3 regions of the Oceanisphaera sediminis genome follow, and region 1 is predicted to be linked to each of the others. Evidence: riboswitches for the same ligand, from Rfam matches in the RefSeq annotation. Region 1 holds a riboswitch; each other region holds the start of a gene.
What was found. A riboswitch is a leader RNA that binds a small molecule or an ion and turns the genes downstream of it on or off. The one in region 1 is predicted to bind thiamine pyrophosphate.
Positions count from the first base shown of each region.

Region 1 (6,515 bases):
ATGCCACGCTCCACAAAGGTAGTGGTGGCGCCACGGCCGCCGGTGTCGAATACCGCCACCTGTTTGATCAGTTTGCCCATGTGCTCGCGAATCTTGTCTTCATCGCCGTCAAACTGCTGGTGGGCGGCGCCCCAGGCGGCCAGATAGGTATAACGGCCGTTACCGGAAGTCTTGGGGTTGGGGAACACCAGCTGCACGTCGTCCCGGGTCAGGTCGTCCCAGCCTTGAATATTCTTGGGGTTACCTTCACGCACCAGAAACGCCATGGTGGAGAAATAGGGCGAGCTATCGTTGGGCAGACGAGCTTTCCAGTCGGCGGGGATCAGCTGGCCTTTCTGGTGCAGCACATCGACGTCGGTCACCTGGTTATAGGTGACCACATCGGCACGCAGGCCCTGCAGAATGGCCTGTGCCTGGCGGGAGGAGCCGGCATGAGACTGTTTGATTTCCAGGGTTTCACCGGTCTTCTGCTCCCAGTGTTCGGCGAACACCGGGTTGATCTCGGCAAACAGCTCGCGGGCGATGTCGTAGCTGCTGTTGAGCAGTTCTTTTGCCTGAAGGGGGACGGCGGTGCTTAACCCGGCAGCAAACAGCAGGGAAGCCAGAAGAGATTTGCGCATGATGAACTCCAGGGACTCAAAGATGATGTACCCGAGTTTAATATGCTTATAGAGTATTTAAACTAAGTTTTTTATTCGTTTAAGGTATATGAAAGCAAGGGTGGATCTATCGAGTCCGATTCATACCAATTTGAATAAACATCTGATCATTTTAACCTCGGGATCAGAGGCAACACCGATGCATCAAGGAGGACAAAGGGATCTGCTCAGCCGACCATTCGCGCCACGGATGGCGCGGCTGAGCCTAGAGGGGGCAGCTTGCTGCCGTGACGAAGTGCTTTCGTCTGATCGAACATCCAGTGAATGTTCGCAGTGGGCTAAAGCAGTGAGTGTCACGTCCCACGGCGAGTCGGCGGAGCGGGCCCTTTGTTCGACTTTTATACAAAAATGGAATAGATCATTTGTTTAGGGGGATTGGTATAACAAAAAGGGCCTGCATCTGCAGGCCCTTTTTACGTCAGCTGTTTACCGAACGCCTTATTGCGGGGCGACCGGTGAAATCGGCTGTGCCGGCTTGGCGATCAAGGAGCGGGTGTCTTCAATCGCTTCGGTGATGATCACCTGTACCGCCTGACCCAGCTCGTACAGCGGGGCCTTGTCCAGGTAAACCCGGCCATCGTCCCAGCTGCATTCCAGTCGATCCCGGTTGGCCAGGATCAGCGAGGAAGGCATGAACACCACGGCACCGTTTTCCTGCAGGCGCAGCTTGACGCCACCGCGACCGATATCGACCACTTCGGCATCGAACACCTTGCCTTCGGCCACGGCCGGCTGCAGATAACGCACATACAGCCAGTCGGCGATATCGCGCTCGGCCCGGCGATGCATGCGGCGCTGCTCGGACAGGTGAACGGCCAGTTCGTCACTGGGTGCATGCACGCCATGTTCCTGCTCGGCAAGAATGGCCTTGATCAGACGGTGGTTGACGATGTCGCCGTATTTACGAATCGGCGAGGTCCAGGTGGCGTAGGCGGTCAGGCCCAGGCCAAAGTGCTCACCCGGGGTGGCGCTCATGGCGGCAAACGACTGGTAACGACGGGTGCGACTGTCCAGATAACTGGTGTCGCGGGCATCCAGCCAGCGGCGCAGGGCACAGAAGCCTTCCAGGCTCGACAGGGTGTCAGGCTCGAAGGGGGCTTCGTGGGTCTGCAGCAGTTCGACCAGGCCTTCCATTTTTTCACTGTCAAAACCGGCGTGCACGTTGAAGATACCGGTGCCGGCATGTTCGGTCAGCCAGTTGCCGCAAGACAGGTTGGCGGCGATCATCGCCTCTTCTACCATCTGGTTGGCGATGCGACGGTGATCGACCAGAATGGCCGTGACGTTGCTGTCTTCGTCGAGCGCAAAGCGGTAATCGGGTCTGTCCTTGAACACGATGGCGTGCTTGCTGCGCCAGGCGCTGCGGGCATGGGTCAGGGCGGTCAGCTCACGCAGCTGCTCGGCAATGACTTCGCTGCCGGGCTGCCAGTCGCCGATTTGCTCGACCCAGTCGGAGACCTGATCGTAGCTTAAGCGGGCCTGGGAGCGAATGTGGGCGGCGAAGAAGTCGGCCTTGTCGGACACCTTGCCGTCAAAGTCGATCTGCAGGCGGGCACACAGGGCCGGACGCTCTACCCCTTCCTGCAGCGAACAGAGTTCGTCGGCCAGGGTGCGGGGCAGCATGGGAATGTTGCGGCCGGGGAGATAAACGGTAAAGGCGCGCTCGGCGGCGACGCGGTCCATTTCGCTGTTGTGGGCAACATAGGCGGTGGGGTCGGCGATGGCAACGGTCAGTTCCCAGGCGTTATCCAGCTTTTTCACGCTCAGGGCATCATCCATATCCAGGGTGGATTCGCCATCGATGGTGAAGAAGGGCATATCGGTAAGATCCTGACGCGGCAGGGTTTCTTCCAGCGTTTGCCACTCGGCCCTGTCTTCCGGCGCCTGGTTGGCCAGCTTGTTGCGGGCCAGCACCACCCACCAGGGAGCGATGGGGTCTTCTACGCCGGCAATCACTTCCACCACGCTGGCGAAAAAGCCTTTGTTGTCTTTCAGGGCGTGGCGGGTCATTTCGCCCAGTACCCAGTCGCCTTCTTTCAGGCTCTTTTCGTCCAACCCCTTGATGGCGCGTGCCTTGATGGCATCTTTCATCAACGGATGATCGGGCACGATATTGAGCCGGTCACGGAACCACTTCACCCGGGCCACAAAGCGGGTAACACCGGCTTCGATCAGGGTCTCGGGCTCAACCAGCTCGCGCTCGTTTTCGGTACGCACCACGGCGGTAATGTGATCGCCATGCATCACTTTTTTCATCTGTGGTGGTGGAATAAAGAAGCTTTCTTTTTCGCTTACTTCAAGAAAACCAAAACCTTTGGAGGTACCTTTCACGATGCCTTCTTTAATGGGAAGGGTTTCGCGGATTTGTTGCTTGAGCTGGGCCAGCAGGGGGTTGTTTTGAAACATAAGTAAAGACCTGTCGAAATATGCGCCTGACTATACGGATTTACCCCCGATATGCCAAGGAAACCTTGACGCTAGCCGTGGCATTGGATAAGGCTGAGTCTGGACATGTCGGGGTGACCGGCCTCGTTCACGCCCTGGCTTAGCAGGTAGTAACCGCGGTTGTCGGGGTAGCACCATTTTTAACCGGGACGCGGCCGTCGAGCTTGGTTATCATAATCGTTTGAATCCGACTGCTAAGCGATACTCATATGTCACCACAATCCTGGCTGCTGGCGATTCGGCCCAGAACCCTGCCTCTGGCGGTGGCCTCCATGCTGTTGGGCGCGGGCACCGCCGCTCAGGCCGGCGCCTTTAACGGCGGCGTGCTGACGCTGGCGCTGCTGACCGCGCTGTTGCTGCAGATACTGTCCAACCTGGCCAACGACTATGGCGACGGCGTACGCGGTACCGACTCGATAAACCGCACCGGCCCGACCCGAGTGCTGGCCTCCGGCCTGGCGAGCCCCGATCAGCTGCGTAACGCCATGATAGTAACCGCCGCACTGGCAACCGGCTCGGGCCTGTTACTGCTGTGGGCGGCATTGGGGCCCGATGTCGGTGCCTGGCTGGGATTTATGGCGTTGGGGTCTTGTGCCTTGCTGGCGGCGCTGGGTTACACCCTGGGCCGGCGCCCTTATGGCTATCTGGGCCTCGGCGATGTGGCGGTATTCGTGTTTTTCGGCCCGGTGGCGGTGCTGGGCTGCAGTTACCTGATGCAGCATCGGCTGAGCGAGTCCGCCGGCTGGGCATCACTCACCGCCGGCCTGCTGGCGGTGGCGGTGCTCAATATCAACAACATTCGCGACATGGACACCGACCGGCAGGCCGGCAAGCACACCCTGGCGCTGCGGCTGGGGTTGCGGCGGGCGCGGGCCTATCAGTTGTTGCTGCTGGGGGGCGCCGTGCTGGCCGGCACCCGCATCATGACCGAGCCGGGCTTTGTAAGTTTGCTGGCGCTCTGGCCGCTGGCGCGGGCCACTCAATTGGTGCTGACCGGCCAGGGCGCCGAGCTTAACCGGGCGCTGGCTCTGACCGCGCGGGGCACGCTTGCCTTCACCGGCCTGCTTGCGCTGGGGCTGGTGGTCGGATAAAAACCGGCCGAGTCCAATGCCGAAATGTTTCATGGCGGTTAACTTTTTATAGCCGGATTGTCCGGTAATGACTTTGCTTTTGTGAGCGGGGTCTGTTTATACTGGCCGCTATCTTGTCGGAGTGCTCTATATGGGCTGAGACCGCGAAAGCGGGATCCGTTGAACCTGATCAGGCTAATACCTGCGTAAGGGAAGCAAGCGAGAACTTGGCGCCACACCTCTTCTGCCGAGTTCTTTCTCAACACTCCTGACAAGCATTTTCACCCTCAATGGATTCGAAGTGAGATTGCTATGTCAAAAATAAACCGTCGTGAAGTTCGCAGCCAGGCCCAGGCATTTATCGATAACCTGAAAGGCGAGCACTTCCCCAATTCCCGCCGCATCTACATCGAAGGCTCGCGCCCGGACATCAAGGTCGGCATGCGCGAAATTCATCTGGCCGACAGCTTCAAGGGCGGCACCGAAGAAAACCCCATTCTCGAGCCCAATGCGCCGGTACCGATTTACGACACCGCCGGTCCCTACGGCGATCCCGATGCCGATCTGGATGTACGCCGGGGTCTGCCCCAGATGCGTCGTCAGTGGATTCTGGAGCGTAACGACACCGAGGAGCTGGAGGGCGTTACCTCCGAGTTTACCCAGCAGCGCATGGCCGACGATGGCCTGGATCACCTGCGTTTCGAGCAGATGCCCAAGCCGCGCAAGGCCAAAGTCGGCGCCTGTGTCACCCAGCTGCACTATGCCCGCAAAGGCATCATCACCCCCGAGATGGAATACATCGCCATTCGCGAGAACATGGGCCGCGAGCGGGTGCGGGACGAGATGCTGCTGCAACAGCACCCGGGCCAGAACTTCGGCGCCAACCTGCCGGACGCCATCACCCCCGAATTCGTGCGCAAGGAAGTCGCCGAAGGCCGCGCCATCATTCCGGCCAACATCAACCACGCCGAGTCCGAGCCGATGATCATCGGCCGCAATTTCCTGGTGAAAATCAACGCCAACATCGGTAACTCGGCGGTGACTTCCAGCATCGAAGAAGAAGTGGAGAAGCTGGTGTGGTCCACCCGCTGGGGTGCCGACAACGTGATGGATCTGTCTACCGGTCGTTACATTCACGAAACCCGCGAATGGATACTGCGCAACAGCCCGGTGCCCATCGGTACCGTCCCCATCTACCAGGCGCTGGAAAAAGTGAACGGCGTGGCCGAAGACCTGACCTGGGAAGTGTTTCGCGACACCCTGATCGAACAGGCCGAGCAGGGCGTGGATTACTTCACCATTCACGCCGGCGTGCTGCTGCGCTTCGTGCCCATGACCGCCAAGCGCGTCACCGGTATCGTGTCGCGCGGTGGTTCCATCATGGCCAAGTGGTGTCTGTCCCATCACAAGGAAAGCTTCCTCTACGAGCATTTCCGCGAAATTTGCGAAATCTGTGCCGCCTACGATGTGTCGCTGTCGCTGGGTGACGGCATGCGTCCCGGCTCCATTGCCGACGCCAACGACGAAGCCCAGTTTGCCGAGCTGCACACTCTTGGTGAGCTGACCAAGGTCGCCTGGGAATACGACGTACAGGTGATGATCGAAGGCCCCGGCCACGTGCCGATGCACATGATCAAGCGCAACATGGAAGAGCAGCTGGAGCATTGCCACGAGGCACCCTTCTATACCCTGGGCCCGCTGACCACCGATATCGCCCCCGGCTACGACCACTTCACCTCCGGCATCGGTGCCGCCATGATCGGCTGGTTCGGTTGCGCCATGCTGTGCTACGTCACCCCGAAAGAGCACTTAGGGTTGCCGAACAAGGAAGACGTCAAACAGGGGCTAATCACCTACAAGATTGCCGCTCACGCCGCCGATCTGGCCAAGGGCCATCCGGGTGCGCAAATCCGCGACAACGCCATGTCCAAGGCGCGCTTCGAGTTCCGTTGGGAAGATCAGTTCAACCTGGCGCTGGATCCGCAGACCGCCCGTGCCTATCACGACGAAACCCTGCCGCAGGAATCCGGCAAGGTAGCCCACTTCTGCTCCATGTGCGGACCCAAGTTCTGCTCGATGAAGATCACTCAGGAAGTGCGCGAGTATGCCGCCGCCCAGGAAGCCATAGCGGTGCAACTGGTCGATATGGACGGCAACAGCGAAACCGTGGTCGCCGGCATGGCGCAGATGTCACAAGAATTCAAGAAACGCGGCGGTGAGCTGTATCACCAGGCCGACAAACTGGAGCAATAATTTCTATGACAAGACCCATCGTCTGGACCATCGCCGGCTCCGATTCGGGCGGCGGTGCCGGTATTCAGGCCGATTTGCACACCATTCA
Region 1 is NZ_BAABDS010000039.1:196,516-203,030, reverse strand. Features, by position in the region: gene cysP (thiosulfate ABC transporter substrate-binding protein CysP) at 1-620, opposite strand, end outside; gene ABD827_RS14610 (exoribonuclease II) at 1,098-3,065, opposite strand; gene menA (1,4-dihydroxy-2-naphthoate octaprenyltransferase) at 3,314-4,195, shown strand; TPP riboswitch at 4,303-4,406, shown strand; gene thiC (phosphomethylpyrimidine synthase ThiC) at 4,487-6,427, shown strand; gene thiE (thiamine phosphate synthase) at 6,433-6,515, shown strand, end outside.

Region 2 (6,515 bases), on a different contig from region 1:
TTCGGGTCCATTACCAGGTGGAAGTAATGCACCAGGCCGTAAGGTGCCAGCAGGGCCAGTACCTTGTCTTCTGTGGTGAGGCGGGACAGGCCCCGAATCATGATTTTCATGGTGTCTCCAGTATGACGCCGGTGCGCAATACAAGGCGGTGGCAAGAATAAATATGGCGTGAATAGCGCCAAAGGGTCGCGAGTGTAACAGGTTGACCGACCGGCGTCTGCCCGCATCTCGGCGACCCGTTTCGCGCTTTAATTATGGGATAAAAACACGGAAGGATAGCCGACCCGGGCGGGTCGGCCATTTTTATCGATTCAGCTTTCCAGGCTACGAATACGCTGGCGCAGTATCGAAAAGTCGAACGCCGAACGGTTCGGCAGCAGCATCAGCAGGCAAGACACCAGCACCGGCACCAGAGTGGCCAGCAGGAAGGACTCCAGCAGATAGGTGAGTGGCTCGCCTGGTGCCGGGAATAGCCAGAGGCCGGCTACCAGCCCGGCCGCCGTGCTGAGTACGGCGTTATAGCTCTGGTAGCGGGCGCTGTAGAAACCGAAGAACACCGGGAAGGCGGCGGCACAGCACAGCAAATCGGCCAGCAGGAACAGATACAGCACGCTGAAACCCTGGGAGGCGACGAACAGCACCGGAATCGACAGCAGCACGATCAGCCAGCGCGACAGCCCAAGCAGCTTGTGGGCGCCGATGTTCGGCAGCAGGCGGCGCAGGTCGACCACCATCATGCTGGACAGACCGCTGATGGTGGAGTCGGCACTGCTCATGATCAGCGCCAGACCAAAGGGCAGCAGGCCGATGGCAAACCACAGCGGCATGTTCGGCATCAAGACGCTGAACAGGGCGACCGAACCGTCACCGGGCAGATCCAGCCCCACGAAGGCCAGTCCGAACAGCCCCATGATGAAGATAATCGGAAAGCTGATCAGGCCGCTCAGAATGAAGCCGTTGCGAATCACCTTGTTGTCGCGGGCGGCAAACACCCGCTGCCAGGTACCCTGATAAAACAGGCCGGTCAGCACCACCGCGATGAAAAAGGTCAGGCCGGACTTGAGGCCGGTGGTGTCCAGCGGATTGAGCAGGTGCGGGGCTTTTTCCTGCAGCCCGGCGATGATCGGTGTTAGCCCGCCGGTGGCCTGCCAGCCAAACATCATCAACAGCAGCAGAAACGGCAGTATCACCAGCATCTGCACCCGGTCGGTAAAGATGGTGACCCGCAGCCCGCCGTACAGGGTATAGAGCAGGGTAGCGCCCATGACGATGCCGGCGGTCACCCACAAGGGTACCGGTGCCAGCAGTGCCACCATCTGGGCGATGGCGGTCAGTCCGGCGGTGAGCGAGATAAACAGGTAGAACATCATGATCACCAGCACAAAACCGTACATGCCGCGGCCATAGCGGCCGAGCACGAATTCGGTCAGGGTGTGGCCCTCGGGCATCAGCTCGCGGATGCGCCCGCCGAGCGGAATCATGATAAGCCGGGGCACCAGCACGCCCAGGGCATAGCCGGTAATGGCGCCAATGCCGCCCCAGGTGGCGGCCTGAGCCGGACCAAACAGGATCCAGGTACCCATGGTGGTGGCCAGCAGGGTCAGCATGGTGGCGCTGCCACTCTGGCTGTTGCGGGCCACGATAAAGTCTTCCAGCTTGTCTTGCCGGCGGCGGGCATAAAGCAGGCCGGGAATGGCAAAAACGGCGGCAAATAAGCAGAGCCACAGAATCGCGGCGGTGGTGTCCAGCATGTTGTTCTCCCTTTGTCCGTAACAGGTCAGTGCCCGTAACGGACAAGCATGACGATGGTAGCCATTCATTGGCTACATGGCGCCGGGCAACAACGGGCAGATTGGGAGGGAGAGTGAGGATCAATCATTTCCTTCCCTTCGCCGGCATTACCCGGATCAGGTTCGAAGGGTTACTGCAGTAAATTGCAGAGTCTCAGCCGGTCAGGCTCCCCCAGGAATAGCGTCAAGAGAGTAGAGAGACTGCCGATGGTTGTCAATCAAAGGCCCCATATCAGCGGCAACATCTAGCTGTTCGCAGACATAAAAAAACGCGGCCGAAGCCGCGTTTTTACTTTCAGCACAGAGGCCGGCTTATTTCACCATCCAGTCGATGGTTTCACCGGCGCGAATCGGCACCAGCTGATCGCCGCCCAGCGGCAGGGTGGCGTCGACGGTCCAGCTTTCTTTCACCAGGGTGATGGTGTCGGCGTTGCGGGGCAGGCCGTAGAAGTCGGGGCCGTTGTGGCTGGTAAAGGCTTCCAGCTTGTCCAGCGCACCGGCTTCCTCGAAGGCTTCGGCATACAGTTCCACGGCGGCGTGGGAGGTGTAGGCACCGGCACAGCCGCAGGCGGCTTCCTTGCGATGCTGGAAGTGCGGCGCCGAATCGGTACCCATGAAGAATTTCTTGCTGCCGCTGGTGGCGGCCCGCACCAGCGCCTGCTGGTGGGTGTTGCGCTTGAGAATGGGCAGGCAGTAGAAGTGCGGGCGAATGCCGCCCACCAGCATGTGATTGCGGTTGAACAGCAGGTGGTGAGCGGTAATGGTGGCCGCCACGTTGTCGCCTGCCTGTTCCACGAAGTTGACCGCGTGCTCGGTGGTGATGTGCTCCAGCACGATTTTAAGCCCGGGGAAGTCGCGCACCACGTCGGGCAGCACGGTGTCGAGGAACACCTTTTCCCGGTCGAAGATGTCGATGCTCGGATCGGTTACTTCACCGTGAACCAGCAGCAGGGTGCCGGTTTCCTGCATGACTTCCAGCACCGGGTAGATGTTTTTCACATCGGTCACGCCGGAGTCGGAGTTGGTGGTGGCGCCGGCCGGGTAGAGCTTGCAGGCCACAATCTTGCCGGTGGCCTTGGCCGTGCGGATTTCCTGCGGGTCGGTTTTATCGGTCAGATAAAGGCTCATCAGCGGCTCGAACCGGCTGCCTTCGGGCCGTACCGCCACGATGCGGTCGTAGTAGGCCAGTGCCAGATCTGTGGTGGTGGCCGGCGGCAGCAGGTTGGGCATCACGAGGGCGCGGCCCAGGTAACGGCTGGCATCGCGCACCGTGTCTTTGAGTTGTTCGCCATCGCGCAGGTGCAGGTGCCAGTCGTCGGGGCGGGTGATGGTCAGTGTGGTTGTAGTTGCGGTCATAGTTGAGGTCATAGTCGGCTCGGCGGGTTATCCATTACATCCAGACGGCCATTATCCACCTAGCGGCGGTTTTCACCAAACTTCCGAAAAACGTGAGGGGTGAGACGTGAAGGGAGAGGAGAAAGAAACAAAATGAAACAGGCGGCCTTGCTTGTGGTTTTTCGCCTCACGTCTTACCCCTCACCCCTCACGCTCTCGGGCTATTAAACCCGCGCAGGGGTGTGTTATGGTCTGGGCGTGACACGGGGTGTCTTGCGGCCAGTGGCCGGCAGGGCTGAGATAACACCCGTCGAACCTGATCCAGTTCATACTGGCGAAGGGATGTCAGCCTTCCGGCTATCGGCGTATTCTGCCAGTCCATGCCTTCGCCTCTAACAAGAGGTAGCGATGCAAACGTCCATCAATCTGAACGAACAACTGGTGCTGGTCACCGGCGGCGCCCGTGGCCTGGGCGAACACCTGGTACGCGCCTTTCTGCGTGAAGGCGCACGGGTGGTAATCAACTACCTGCACAGCGCCGAGGCCGCCGAAAAGTTGGCGGCAACAGCCCCCGGTCGGGCGCTGGCACTGCAGGCCGACGTAACCGATGCCGCTGCGGTGCAGGCGCTGTTTGCCCAGGCGCGCGAACATTTCGGCAGCCCGATCACCACCGTCATCAACAATGCCCTGCCGGCTTTTTCGTTCAACGGCGATGACCGGGCCAATGCGGATCAACTGCGTTGGGAAGATCTCAACCAGCAGCTGGAAGGCGTGGTCAAAGGCGCGCTCAATACCACCCAGGCAGCGTTGCCCGGTCTGCGCGAGGCGGGCTTTGGCCGCATCGTCAACGTGGGCACCAATCTGTTTCAGAACCCGGTGGTGCCGTATCACGACTACACCGCCGCCAAGGCGGCGCTGCTGTCGCTGACCCGCACCCTGTCGCAGGATCTGGGCCCGGACGGCATTACCGTCAACATGGTGTCCGGCGGCCTGCTGCGCACCACCGATGCCTCGGCCGCCACGCCCGAAGCGGTGTTCGATTACATCGCCGCCGCTACGCCGTTGCGCCGTGTTACGACCCCCGCCGAGTTTGCCGATGCCACCCTGTTCTTCGCCTCACCCTGGTCACGCTCGGTGACCGGCCAGAATCTGGTGGTCGACGGCGGCCTGGTGAAAAACTGATGGCGGCCCGGAATCAAGACCAGCGCATGATGCACCTGAACCTGTTTTTGTTTGGCTGCGGTCATCACAGGGCGGCCTGGCGTCACCCCGACTCGGCGGTAGAGCAGCTGGGCGACATTCGTTATTACGAGCGGCTGGCGCAAACCGCCGAGCGGGGCAAGCTGGATGCGGTGTTCTTCGCCGACGGTCAGTCTACCGGCAATGTGGCGGACGGCAGCTACTGGTTTCTGGAGCCGTTGACGGCCATGGCCGCCATGAGCCGGGCCACCGATCGCATCGGTTTTATCAGCACGGTGTCCAGCACCTTTTTCACGCCTTTTCATGCGGCGCGCATGATGGCCTCGCTCGATCATATATCCAACGGTCGCATGGGCTGGAACGTGGTGACCTCCATGTTCGATGTGGAAGCCCGCAACCATGGTTATGAGGCCATGCCGGCCCACGCCGAGCGTTATCGCCGGGCCGAGGAGTTTGTGGATGCGGTGATCAAACTGTGGGATTCCTGGCAGACAGATGCGCTGGTGATGGATCGTGCCGGCCATTATGCCGATCCCGACAAAGTGGTGCCCATCAATCACCACGGCGAGTTCTTTCTGGTGGACGGCCCGCTCAATGTGCCGCGCCCGCCCCAGGGTCATCCGGTGTTGTTTCAGGCCGGCGCGTCCGATCAGGGACGAGCATTGGCGGCCAAGTGTGCCGAGGCCATTTACGCCGTGGCCTACGACTTGCCCGCCGCTCAGGATTACTATCGCGATATCAAACGGCGGGTGCAGGCCACCGGTCGCGGGGTTGATGTGCCTATCATGCCGGGGCTGGTGACCTATGTGGCGTCTACTGAAGCCGAGGCGCTGGCCAAGCAGCGTGAGCTGGACGAGCTGCTGCCCGCCGCCGCCTCGCTGCGCCAACTGAGTACCTACGTGGGGCAGGACTGCTCCGGCTGGGAGCTGGACGCGCCGGTACCGGCGTTGCCGTCGCTGGATGCCTTTACCGGGCCCAAGGGCCGCTTCGCGACCATTCTGCGCATTATCGAGACCGAACAGCCCACGGTGCGGCAGCTGTTGGGTCGGCTGGCGGCCGGTGGCGGTCACTGCACCATGGTGGGCACGCCCGAGTCTATTGCCGATCGTATGGAGCTGTGGTTTCACCACGAAGGTGCCGACGGTTTCAACCTGATGCCACCGTCGCTGCCCGCCGGCATCGAGGACTTTGTCGATCAGGTGGTACCTGAACTGCAGCGCCGCGGCCTGTTCCGCACCGAATATGAAGGCAGCACCCTGCGCGATCATCTGGGGCTGACTCGACCCGAGTAAGCGTAATTCCGATGGATTGCTTGTTGGTCACAAGTAGTTGTGATAACAGCAGAAAATCGGCCAAAGGGCCCGCTCCGCCGACACGCCGTAAATACATCCCTGTAGGCTCAGCCGAGCCATCCGTGGCGCGGATGGTCGGCTGAGCAGATCCCTTTGCCCTCCTTGCTGCTCCGGCATCGCCTGTTGGCGCCGTCTGCAGACAACTCGGAGTTTAGAAAGAGGCAACAGAGACAAGCTCCCACGACCGTGACATGCCAGGGATGGCATGTCCGAGCCTTACAGGGATGTACTTGTAACGTGTCGTGGGAGGTGACTGTGTTGCCTCTGGAGCCGGGCGTAAAGACAGATGCTTACCTCGACTACAGTGTCATCCTGTAGTGCCGTCGGCTAACCTGATAAGCGTGCTTTCTGTAACGAACTTTCTGTAATAAACAAGGAGTCGATATGCGTATTTTGATGGTACTGACCTCTCATGACCAACTGGGGGATACCGGCGAGAAAACCGGTTTCTGGCTGGAAGAATTTGCCGCTCCTTATTACGCATTCAAGGATGCGGGCGCCACCATTACCCTGGCTTCGCCCAAGGGGGGCCAGCCGCCGCTGGATCCGAAAAGCGATGCAACCGATGCCCAGACCGAGGCCACCGAGCGTTTTCGCGCCGATGCGGCCGCTCAGGCCGAGCTGGCCACTACCCACCAGCTGGCCGATCTGTCGGTGAATGACTTTGATGCGGTGTTTTATCCCGGCGGTCACGGTCCACTGTGGGATCTGGCGGAAGATGCGGACTCCATCGCGTTAATCGAGGCCATGGCCGCGGCGGGCAAACCGGTGGCGGCGGTGTGTCACGCCCCGGCGGTGTTGCGCCATACCAGGGATGGTGCGGGTAAACCGCTGGTGA
Region 2 is NZ_BAABDS010000001.1:77,576-84,090, reverse strand. Features, by position in the region: gene ABD827_RS00330 (RNA recognition motif domain-containing protein) at 1-110, opposite strand, end outside; gene ABD827_RS00325 (sodium:solute symporter family protein) at 312-1,751, opposite strand; TPP riboswitch at 1,868-1,974, opposite strand; gene pyrC (dihydroorotase) at 2,103-3,146, opposite strand; TPP riboswitch at 3,380-3,485, shown strand; gene ABD827_RS00315 (3-oxoacyl-ACP reductase) at 3,534-4,307, shown strand; gene ABD827_RS00310 (LLM class flavin-dependent oxidoreductase) at 4,334-5,617, shown strand; gene ABD827_RS00305 (type 1 glutamine amidotransferase domain-containing protein) at 6,062-6,515, shown strand, end outside.
Region 2: linked by a shared signal. The riboswitch ahead of ABD827_RS00315 (3-oxoacyl-ACP reductase) and the one ahead of thiC (phosphomethylpyrimidine synthase ThiC) in region 1 are both predicted to bind thiamine pyrophosphate.

Region 3 (6,515 bases), on a different contig from region 1:
AGGCATAGGTCAGCAGGACGATGGTGGTCAGCAATATGGTCAGAATATAGTGGGTCATATAGCCATTCTGCAGTATGCGGGTCTGGCCCTTCGCCACCACCTGAAGGCCATCCATCATTCGCTCATAGCTCCGCTCGGGGCCATAAGCCAGGGGATTAAGGGCGGCGGCCAGCGGATCGCGTATGCGATCCCAGTGATGATAAAGCAGGCCGCCACACGCCAATGCCAGCGCACTGAGCAGCAGCGGCAGGTTGAAACCGTGCCACAGCGCCAGTTTCAGCTCGGCCGCCGGGGCGCCGCCAATGGCGGTTACCGCCGCCTGCAGCAGGGGCGTCACCAGACTCGGCATCAATCCCAGCAACAGACCGACAATGGCCAGCAGGGTAAAGCCCAGTCGCATCGCCAGTGGCGCTTCGTGGGGCGTTTTGGGCGTGGGCTTCAATGGCCCGTAAAAGGGTTTTATCGCCACCAGCGCGGCCGACGCCACTATGCCGATGGCGGTGATGACCGACAACCCGATCAGCAGGTTCGACAACCAGGGCGCACCCAGCGCCGCCTCGAACATCAGTTCCTTGGCGATAAAACCGAACAGCGGTGGAATACCGGCCAGCGACAGCGCGGCCAGGGTGATGAACAGCGCCGTTTGCGGCATGTATTTACGCAGCCCGCCCAGATCGCGTACATCCTTGGTGCCGGTGGCATGATCCAGGGTGCCCGCCGCCATGAACAAGGCGCCCTTGTATAGTGCATGGGCCAGCAGGAACACCATGGCCGCCTCCAGCGCATGGGGGGTACCGATGCCGATCAGCATGGTCAGGGTGCCCAGCGCCATGATGGTGGAAAAGGCGAGAATACGCTTGAGATCGGTGCTGCATACCGCCATCAGGGCGCCCACCGTCATGGTCACGCCGCCAAACAGCGACAGGGTCATCATCCAGGCCTCGCTACCGGCCATCATCGGCTGCAAGCGCGCCATCAGATAAACACCCGCCTTGACCATGGTGGCCGAGTGCAGATAGGCGCTGACCGGGGTCGGCGCCGCCATGGCGTTGGGCAGCCAGAAATGGAAGGGGGTCTGAGCCGACTTGGTAAAGGCGCCCAGCAGGATCAACACCATCATCGCCAGAAACAGCGGGTGTTGCTGTATATCCACATCTTGAGCCAGCAGTTCATTCAGCTCGAAGCTGCCACCGATGTTGCCCAGCAGGATCAGACCCGCCATCAACGCCAGGCCGCCACCGACGGTAATAAAGAACCCCTGCAGCGCCGCCTTGCGGGCTTTTTCCTGCTCGTGGTTGAAACCGATCAGCAGATAGGAGGTAAAGCTGGTCAGTTCCCAGAACACAAACAGCGAAATCAGGTTGCTGGACAGCACCAGCCCCAGCATGGCGGCCATGAAGGCCAGCAGGTACATCAGCAACTTGTGAATATCTTTATGGCCCTGCAGATAGCGGCCGGCGTAAATAAAGATAAAGGTACCGATGCCGGTGATCAGCAGCGCGAACATCAGGCTGAGGCCATCCACCATGAAGCTGAGGTTGATACCCAGGCTGGGAATCCATTCATGGCTCTGCAGCACGGTCTGACCCGTGGTCACCTGTGGCCAGAAACCCAGAAAGTAGCCAAACAGGGCAGCCGGCAGCACCGCCAGGACCCAGCCGATTTTCGTCCCCAGAACAGACGACAGGCGGGGCACCAGCGCCGCTAACACAAAACCCGAAATAACAGCAAAAAGCATAGGCAAACGGCCTCATTTCCATGCCTGTTCAGGCAACAGAATTAGCGAAAAAACAGAGGGAGAACGGCACAGGGCGCAGGCTATATTAGGAAGCATTTCAATTAACTTTCAAGCAGTTAATCGAATGTTTTTTTAAGTTGTTATGGCGGTCGATACTACAAGCCACCCCATCAAAACGCAAGCAGAGCCCGGTAATGGCGGCTCTGCGTGCGATACCGATCGCTATTTATGCCATTCCTTCAGCGCGAGAAGAAATGCTCCACCGGCCCTCGCCCCTGGCCGATGCGCAAACTGCTGCCGGCCAGAATGGCCTGATCGATATAATGCTTGGCGGTGGAGACCGCCAGATCCATCGCCAGCCCCTGCCCCAGATAGCAGGCCAGCGCCGCCGACAGGGTGCAGCCGGTGCCGTGGGTATTGGGGGTGATCACCCGCGGCGTATCGAAGCAGTGTACTTCGCCATCCTTCAATAACCAGTCCGGACTGCGCGACTCCTGCTGCAGAAAACCGCCCTTGAGCAGCACAGCGGCACAGTCCAGGTTGGCGAGTCCGGCAAACAGAGACTCGACATCGGCCAGGGTTGCAGGCACTGGGCTGCCGATCAGCGCCGCCGCCTCCGGCAGGTTGGGGGTGATCACATCGGCCAGTGGCAGCAGTTCTTCTCGCAGGCTGATGACCGCATCCTCGGCCAGCAGCATGTCGCCATTGGCGGTGACCATCACCGGATCCACCACCAGATGGGCCGGACGATAACGACGCAGCACCTCGGCCACGGTACGAATGGTGGCGCTGTCGCCCAGCATGCCGACCTTGACCGCCGTGACCTGCAAATCACTGAATACCGCTTCCAGCTGGGCGCGGATCATCTCCTGCGGTACCGGATGCACGGCGCTGACACCGCGGGTGTTCTGGGCGGTCAGGGCGGTGATCACCGAGCAGGCATAGCCGCCGGTGGCAGAAATGGCCTTGATGTCGGCCTGAATACCGGCACCACCACCGCTGTCGGATCCGGCAATGGTCAGCACTATCGGTTTGTGACTGGCGGCTTGATGATCTTGGGGGGTGTGACTGGTCATATCCTTATGGTCCTCCGGGCGAAGGCACCACCGGCAAACTGACGCTTGCCCGTTAGTTTCCTACGCCAGCATTAACTGGATCAGGTACGGCGGGTCCGGCATTGATACCGTCTCAGCCTCGCGGCTCCCCGACTAACAAGACTCGATAATAACGACCCGGGACCGTAAAGACCAGAAATCCCCGCTGTACGCTGTAAGTCATACCAACCCCACTAAACAAATGATCTATTTCATTCTTGTATAAAAGTCGAACAAAGGGTCCGCTCCGCCGACTCGCCGTGAATCCCTCCCTGGAGGCTCAGCCGCGCCATCCGTGGCGCGGATGGTCGGCTGAACAGCTCCCTTTGTCCTCCTTGATGCACCGGAGTTGTCTGTTAGCGCCGTCTACAGACAACTCGATGCTCGAGAAGAGGCAGCAGAGATCGCCTCCCACGACCGTGAAATGCCATGGATGGCATTTCCGAGCCCCCATGGGGCAGCTTGCTGCCGTGTATCTTTGTTGGGTAATGGACCGAATATCCAGTGAATATTCGCAGCCGTTACCCAGCAAAGATGGCTAGCCCAGTGGCGTGTCGAGGGAGGCGGCTGTGTTGCCTCTGAGCTCGGGTTTAAAAATGATCAGATCTTTATTCAAGTTGGTATCACACATAAAAAAACACCGAGCCTGCTGGTTCGGTGTTTGGTTTTTAACTGACGGCTTATAGCTTACGGCTGCAGTTAATGCGCCTCGTCCCAGTTGTCGCCTTCGCCAACTTCCACCAGCAGCGGCACATCCAGGCTGGCGGCCTGCTCCATCAGATCGCGGATCTGCTCCTTGAAGGATTCGACCTTGTCTGCGCGAATTTCGAACACCAGCTCATCGTGCACCTGCATCAGCATCTGTACTTCATCGATTTGTTGCTGCTCCAGCCAGCCGGAAACCTGAATCATCGCCTTCTTGATGATATCGGCGGCGGTGCCCTGCATCGGCGCGTTGATGGCGGCCCGTTCGGCACCCTTGCGGCGGGCACCGTTCTTGGCATTGATCTCCGGCAGGTACAGTCGGCGACCGAACAGGGTAGACACATAACCCTTGTCGGCGGCCAGGGCACGGGTGTCTTCCATGTAGCGCAGCACGCCCGGATAACGCTCGAAATAGATATCCATGTACTGCTGGGCCTCATTACGGCCGATGCCAAGCTGGCGCGACAGTCCAAAGGCGCTCATGCCGTAGATAAGGCCGAAGTTGATGGCCTTGGCCCGACGGCGCTGTTCTGTGGTCACCTGATCCAGCGCCACGCCGAATACCTCGGCGGCGGTGGCCTTGTGAATATCCAGCCCCTGGGCGAAGGCGTCCAGCAGGCCCTTGTCTCGCGACAGGTGCGCCATGATGCGCAGTTCAATCTGGGAGTAATCCGCCGCCACCACCCGGTAACCGGGCGCCGCCACGAAGGCCTGGCGAATACGCCGTCCTTCCGCGGTACGGATGGGAATGTTCTGCAGGTTGGGATCCGACGACGACAGCCGGCCGGTGGCGGTATTGGCCTGATGGTAGGAGGTATGAATGCGACCGCTGTGCTCGTTGACCATTTGCGGCAACTTGTCGGTATAGGTCGACTTGAGCTTGCTCAAGCCCCGGTATTCCATCAGCAGCTTGGGCAGCGGATAGTCCAGCGCCAGTTCCTGCAGTACTTCTTCGGCGGTAGAGGGTGCGCCCTTGGGGGTTTTCTTCAGCACCGGCAGTTCGAGCCTGGTAAACAGGATTTCGCCCAACTGCTTGGGTGAGCCCAGATTGAAGGGTTCGCCGGCCAGCTCAAAGGCTTCCAGCTCCAGCTCTTTCAGGCGCTTGGCAATTTCTTCGCTCTGAATGGCCAGCAGGCCGCTGTCGATGCGCACCCCGGTATATTCCATTTGCGCCAGAATCGGTACCAGCGGCATTTCGATATCGCTGAACACCTGCTGCAGCTCGGGTTCGACCGCCAGTTTCGGTGCCAGATGGTGATGCAGCCGCAGGGTGACGTCGGCGTCTTCCGCCGCATAGGGACCGGCCTGCTCCAGCGGTATCTGGTTGAAGGTCAGCTGTTTGGCGCCCTTGCCGGCAATAGACTCGAATGACATGGTGTTATGGTTGAGATAGAACGCCGCCATGCTGTCCATGTCGTGCCGGGTTTGCACCGAATTCAGTACATAAGATTCCAGCATGGTATCCAGGCCGATGCCTTTCAGCTCGATACCGTGATTTTTCAGCACGTTGGCATCGTATTTCAGGTTCTGGCCCAGCTTGACGACTTGTTCGTCTTCCAGCAGCGGCTTGAGCGCGCCCAGCACGGTGGCTTCGCTCAGCTGTTCGGGCGCATCCAGATAATCATGGCCGAAGGGCACATAGGCGGCCTGACCCGGCTCGACGGCAAAAGACACGCCCACCACCCGGGCATCTCTATAGTTGAGGCTGGTGGTTTCGGTGTCGAAGGCAAAATAAGGCGCCTGCGCCAGCCGCTCGACCCAGTCGTTCAGCTCTGCTTCGGTAAGAAGGGTCTGATAGTCGGTGGCCATGGCCGGCGCCGGTGCTGTGGCGGGTTCCTTGTTCTGGCCCGGCTCCAGCTCTTCCAGCAGGTTGCGGAACTCGTATTCCCGGTAAAGCGCCTTCAGGGCCTCGGTGTCGGGCTCGCTTTGCTGCAGATCGGCCGGGCCCCACTCCAGTGCCACGTCGGTCTTGATGGTCGCCAGCTCGCGTGACAGCCGGACCATCTCCTGATGTTCGACGAATTTGGCGGCAAACGTCTTGGAGCCGCGAAAGCCCAGCGCGGCCACCTTGTCGGTATTGGCGGCAATCTCGTCGATCGAACCCAGCCCCTGCAACAGGGCCAGCGCGGTTTTTTCGCCCACTCCGGGCATGCCCGGTATGTTGTCGACCTTGTCGCCAACCAGCGCCAGCAGATCGATGATCAGCTCCGGCGGCACGCCAAACTTCTCTATCACGCCGTCGCGATCCATGAAGCTGTTCTTCATGGTATCCATCAGCAGCACATGATCCGACACCAGCTGGGCCATGTCCTTGTCGCCGGTGCTGATCACCACATCCAGCTGCTGTTCGGTCGCCTGGCGGGCCAGGGTGCCGATCACGTCATCCGCCTCAACCCCATCTTCGATCAACAACGGCAGCCCCATGGCTCGAATGATGTCATGAATGGGCTGAACCTGGCTGCGCAGATCGTCCGGCATCGAGGGTCGTTGCGCCTTGTATTCCGGGTAGATTTCGTCGCGAAAGGTTTTGCCCTTGGCGTCAAATACTACCGTCACCCGGGAGTCGGGAAACTGCTTGTGCAGGCTGCGCAGCATGTTGGTGACCACTCGGATCGCACCGCTGGGACGACCGTCGCTGGTGCGTAAATCGGCCTGCTGGGAAGCAAAATAGGCACGGTACAGATAGGAAGATCCATCGACCAGGATCAGGGGTTTGGCAGGAATGGCAACCATGACATCTTTCTCGTTAATGCGTTGGCCGCTAGCATGCCACAGCCGAGCCGCCGACACCACGATGGCCCCGGACAAGCCTGTGGATAACTCTGTGCAAAGCGGATCGCGGCAAGATCCTGATAAAATAAAAGATCCATTAAATATCAAAAGCTTATATTTTAAATGTGGATCTTGCTTGCGGATCTGAAAATGTGGAAAATCGACAGCAACGAAGTTCTGAACAATTGTTGAGCGAAATAAATGCT
Region 3 is NZ_BAABDS010000026.1:38,207-44,721, reverse strand. Features, by position in the region: gene ABD827_RS08175 (putative monovalent cation/H+ antiporter subunit A) at 1-1,738, opposite strand, end outside; gene thiD (bifunctional hydroxymethylpyrimidine kinase/phosphomethylpyrimidine kinase) at 1,978-2,814, opposite strand; TPP riboswitch at 2,855-2,955, opposite strand; gene polA (DNA polymerase I) at 3,532-6,270, opposite strand.
Region 3: linked by a shared signal. The riboswitch ahead of thiD (bifunctional hydroxymethylpyrimidine kinase/phosphomethylpyrimidine kinase) and the one ahead of thiC (phosphomethylpyrimidine synthase ThiC) in region 1 are both predicted to bind thiamine pyrophosphate.